2 regions of the Rhodovastum atsumiense genome follow, and region 2 is predicted to be linked to the other one. Evidence: predicted binding sites of a transcription regulator. Region 2 holds the regulator's gene; the other holds the start of a gene.
What was found. The regulator LexA, encoded in region 2, represses DNA repair genes until DNA is damaged. The targets are predictions, from matches to a motif close to TGTTCTANNTANGTTC.
Positions count from the first base shown of each region.

Region 1: uvrA (excinuclease ABC subunit UvrA) is a predicted target of LexA. The motif match lies at 1,038-1,053, and genes of this name have one in related genera.

Region 1 covers NZ_OW485601.1:5,952,741-5,955,195, reverse strand. The annotation lists gene uvrA (excinuclease ABC subunit UvrA) at 1-993, opposite strand, end outside; gene ssb (single-stranded DNA-binding protein) at 1,185-1,694, shown strand; gene NBY65_RS26790 (ATP-binding protein) at 1,932-2,455, opposite strand, start outside.
Region 2 covers NZ_OW485601.1:1,277,589-1,280,043, forward strand. The annotation lists gene NBY65_RS05640 (molybdopterin molybdotransferase MoeA) at 1-738, shown strand, start outside; gene lexA (transcriptional repressor LexA) at 901-1,620, shown strand; gene ybaL (YbaL family putative K(+) efflux transporter) at 1,766-2,455, shown strand, end outside.

The sequences.
Region 1 (2,455 bases), 4.7 Mb from region 2:
CGACACCTTGAAATGCTTGGCCAGGCTCTGCAGCGTCTGGTCGTAATACGGGCTCTGCGCATTGGCCCAGGGCAGCACCGCGCCGGCACCGAGGGCGACGCGCTCATCCGGCACCACCAGATGCGGGTCGAAGAAGGTCTCCACGCCCAGCCCGTCGCAGGCCGGGCAGGCGCCGTGCGGGGAGTTGAAGCTGAACAGCCGCGGCTCGATCTCCTCGATCGAGAAGCCGCTGACCGGGCAGGCGAAGCGCGAGGAGAACACGGTGCGCTCCCCGTCGTCGGCGCCCTCGGCATAGACCACGCCGTCGGCAAGGCCGAGCGCCGTCTCGAAACTGTCGGCGAGGCGCTGCTGCACGCCGTCGCGCACCACGATGCGGTCCACCACCGCCTCGATGTCGTGCTTGATCTTGCGGTTCAGCGACGGCACCTCGCCGATTTCGTAGAGCTTGCCGTCAACCTTGACGCGGGTGAAGCCGCGGCGCTGCAGCTCGGCCAGTTCCTTGCGGTACTCGCCCTTGCGGTCGCGCACCACGGGCGCCAGCAGCAGCAACCGTGTTCCTTCCTTCATCGCCATGACCCGGTCGACCATCTGGCTGACCGTCTGCGCCTCGATCGGCAGGCCGGTGGCGGGCGAATAGGGCACGCCCACCCGCGCCCAGAGCAGGCGCATGTAGTCGTGGATCTCGGTGACGGTGCCGACGGTGGAGCGCGGGTTGCGGCTGGTGGTCTTCTGCTCGATGGAAATGGCGGGCGAGAGGCCCTCGATCGCATCGACGTCGGGCTTGCCCATCAGCTCCAGGAATTGCCGTGCATAGGCCGAGAGCGATTCGACGTAGCGGCGCTGGCCCTCGGCATAGATCGTATCGAAGGCAAGCGATGACTTGCCCGACCCCGACAGGCCGGTGATCACGGTCAGGCTGTCGCGCGGGATCTCGACATCCACGTTCTTGAGATTGTGCTCGCGCGCACCGCGCACGCGGATGGAGCCGGCCATCGGTGGGTCGTCCTTGTGTCGGGTCTTGGGAAGGGGGTGGATTGTGTTCTTGAACTGTTCCCCCTATATGGACCTTCCGGGCCGGCTTGGGAAGCCTGCAGAGCATGCACAGGCTGCCATGCTGGGGGCCGGCGCTGGCCTGCCCACCGGGTCCCGGCTAGTGTGGAACGAGTGAATCGGGACGAGACATCATGGCAGGCAGTGTGAACAAGGTCATCCTGGTGGGCAATGTGGGGCGTGACCCCGAGGTGCGGAACACCCAGGACGGGTCGAAAATCGTCCAGTTCAGCCTGGCCACCAGCGAGACCTGGAACGACCGTGCCTCGGGCGAGCGCAAGGAGCGCACCGAATGGCACCGGGTTGTGGTGTTCAACGAGCGCATCGGCGACGTGGTGGAGAAATACGTCCGCAAGGGCAGCCAGGTCTATGTCGAGGGCAGCCTGCAGACGCGCAAATGGACCGACCAGAGCGGCCAGGAAAAATACACCACCGAGGTGGTGATCGGGAAATTCCGCGGCGAACTGACCCTCCTCGGCGGGCGTGGCGGCGAGGGCGCCGGGGCCGGCCCGGGCGAGGGCGGCGGCTATCAGCGCAGTGCGCCGGCGGCGCGGCCGGCGGCGGCGGCGCCCCGCGGCGGCAGCGGTGGCCCGTCCTGGGATGCGCCCAAGGGGGGCGACCTGGACGACGAGATCCCGTTCTAGGGTCCGGTGATTCTGTAATGTAAGGACGTCCCCCGGAACCGGGTGCCGCTCGCCATAAGAACGGGCCCATTTCGGCGGCCATTCACGCGGCGAGCGGTTTACCGATCATATCGGGGCGAACACGCTGGACTTGCCCTTCTGGCCGGGCCAGGTGGCGGGCGCGTGTCGAAAATGTCGGGACGAGGAACGTCCCGACACCGCCTGCGGGCCAAGCCTGAGTACCGCGGCGGCTTGTTTCTATCTCGGAACGGCATCCAGCGTCTCCCGGACTTTCCGGGCCAACGCCGCGAAGGAGTACGGCTTGGTGAGTGTCCGGGCTTGCGCATCCGACGCGTGGCCGTGCATGGCGGCGTTGCTGTAGCCCGTCGTGAACAGGACGGGCAGCTTCGGCCAGCGCTCCGCGGCCTGCTTCGCCAGAGCGAACCCGTCCATGCTTCCAGGCATGACGATGTCGGTGAACAGGAGGGTAATGCCTGGGATCCGGTCCGCCCCGAGTTGTATGAGTGCTTCGTCCGCGTCGGCCACCGCCGTCACGTCATACCCCAGCTCCGCCAGCGCCTCTTCGACATAGTGGCGCACGTCCTCGCTGTCCTCCACGAGCAGGATCGTCTCCCCGCCGCGGGATTTCGGCAGGGAAGCCCGGTCGATGGCCGGCGACGCGGGCAGCGCGTCATTCCCGGCCCCGGGGACGAACCGGGGCAGGTAGATCTTGACGATCGTCCCGTTGGCGACCTCGCTGTAGATGTGGGCGTGGCCGCCGG
Region 2 (2,455 bases):
CTTGCTGCCGGGAACCATCCCTGGCTGCAGGTGCATCGCCGCCCGCGCGTGGCCATCCTGGCGACCGGCGACGAGATCGCGCTGCCCGGCGACCCGATCCCGCCCGGCGGCATCGTTTCTTCCAACGCCCATGCCCTCGCCGCCCTGGTGCGCGCCGCCGGGGGCGAGCCGGTGGTGTTGCCGATCGCCCCGGACGACCGGGCGACGCTGGCGGCGGCGGCGGATGCGGCACGGGGGATGGACCTGCTGGTCACCAGCGGCGGCGCCAGTGTCGGCGACCATGACCTGGTGCGCTCCGCCCTGGGCGAACGCGGGCTCGAGATCGATTTCTGGACGGTGGCGATCCGTCCGGGCAAGCCGCTGATCCATGGCCGGCTGGGCGAGGTGCCGATGATCGGCCTGCCCGGCAACCCCGTCTCCGCCATGGTCTGCGGCATCGTGTTCCTGCTGCCCGCGGTGCAGCGCCTGGCCGGGCTGGAGGGCGCGCCCCTGCCGGTCACCCAGGCGGTGCTGGGCGCGGCGCTGCCGGCCAATGACCGGCGCTTCGACCACCTGCGCGCCACCCTGGCGACGGAGCCCGACGGCACGCTGGTCGTGACCGCCTTCCCGGCCCAGGATTCGTCGATGCTGCGCCTGCTGGCCCAGGCCGATGCCCTGATCCTGCGCGAACCGCAGGCCCCCGCTTTGCCCGCCGGGGCCACCGTCCAGGTGATCCGCCTCGACACGCTGGGCCTGTGAGACGCCGGGTTTGTGAGCGAGGCGCGACGATCGGAAAGCTCGTCATGAAAAGGTTGCGATCTCGGGCTTGACGGAACGAGGGGAACTTATCTAGAACATCGCCCCAGTTGCTGATTTGTTCCACTCCCCGACCGGTGGAACAGACGCCAGGGGAGTTCCGTCATGTTGACTCGCAAGCAGCACGAACTGCTGATCTTCATCGATCGCCACCTCAAGACGACCGGCTTTTCACCTAGCTTCGAGGAAATGAAGGAAGCGTTGCAGCTCAAGTCGAAATCCGGCATCCACCGGCTGATTTCGGCGCTTGAGGAGCGTGGCTTCCTGCGCCGCCGCCACCACCGGGCCCGGGCCCTGGAGGTGGTGCGCCTGCCGGAAGCGCTGACGCCGCGGACGATGGTGTCGCTGGAAGCGCCGCGCACCGATCCCGGATTCGCCCCGAACGTCATCCGCGGCGACTTCACCCAGCGCCTTGTTGGCGTGCGGGCGGCCAGCGAGGCGGGCGCGGTGGCCCTGCCGGTGCTCGGCCGCATCGCCGCGGGCTCGCCCATCGAGGCCCTGCGCGACGACGGCCCGCAGATCGAGGTGCCGATGGCGCTGCTCGGCAGCGGCGAACATTTCGCCCTCGACGTGTCGGGGGATTCGATGGTCGAGGCCGGCATCCTCGATGGCGACACCGTCATCATCCGCCGCGGCGACATCGCCGAGACCGGGCAGATCGTGGTGGCGCTGATCGACGACCAGGAAGTGACGCTCAAGCGACTGCGCCGGCGCGGCAACTCGATCGCGCTCGAGCCGGCGAATGCCGCCTACGAGACGCGGATCTTCCCGTCCGACCGGGTGAAGCTGCAGGGGCGCCTGGTGGCGCTGTTCCGGCGCTACTGACCGGCACGGCCGGGCCACCGTCACCGCGCCGGTGGCCAAAAACCCGGCCGTGGCAACACTTTACCACCCTGGTCCTTATTGACGTTGCCCCCCGCCGGCCCTTCATCAGCAGGGCCTTTCCGAAGTCCCTGGCCGGCGGAGCAACATGGAACATCAGACCCCACTCATCGCGACCATCGTCACCGCCCTTGTCGGGGCTGCCGCACTTGGCGTGATCGCGCAGCGGCTGCGGGTGTCGCCGATCGTGGGCTACCTGCTGGCCGGGCTTGCCATCGGCCCGTTCACCCCGGGCTACGTCGCCGATCTCGGCCTCGCCAACGAACTGTCCGAACTCGGCATCATTCTGCTGATGTTCGGCGTCGGGCTGCATTTCTCGCTCAAGGACCTGATTTCGGTGGGCGCCATCGCCGTGCCCGGCGCGGTTGTGCAGATCGCCTGCGCAACGGTGCTGGGCATGGGGCTGTCGGCCTGGCTGGGCTGGTCGCTCGCCGCGGGCTTCATCTTCGGCCTCGCGCTCTCGGTCGCCAGCACCGTGGTGCTGCTGCGCGCGCTGCAGGAGTACCGCATCCTCGACACCGGGCGCGGCCGCATCGCCGTCGGCTGGCTGATCGTCGAGGATATCGCCATGGTGCTGGCGCTGGTGCTGCTGCCGACCCTGCCCGGCCTGCTCGCGGGCGAGGCGCCGCGCACCACCGGGCTGGCCGCCTGGATCGCCGGGGCCCTGGGCTCCGGCACCGCCGGCGTGGTGCTGATCACCCTGGGCAAGGTGGTGCTGTTCGCGGCGCTGATGCTGGTGGTCGGGCGCCGGCTGATCCCCGCTTTGCTGCACATGATC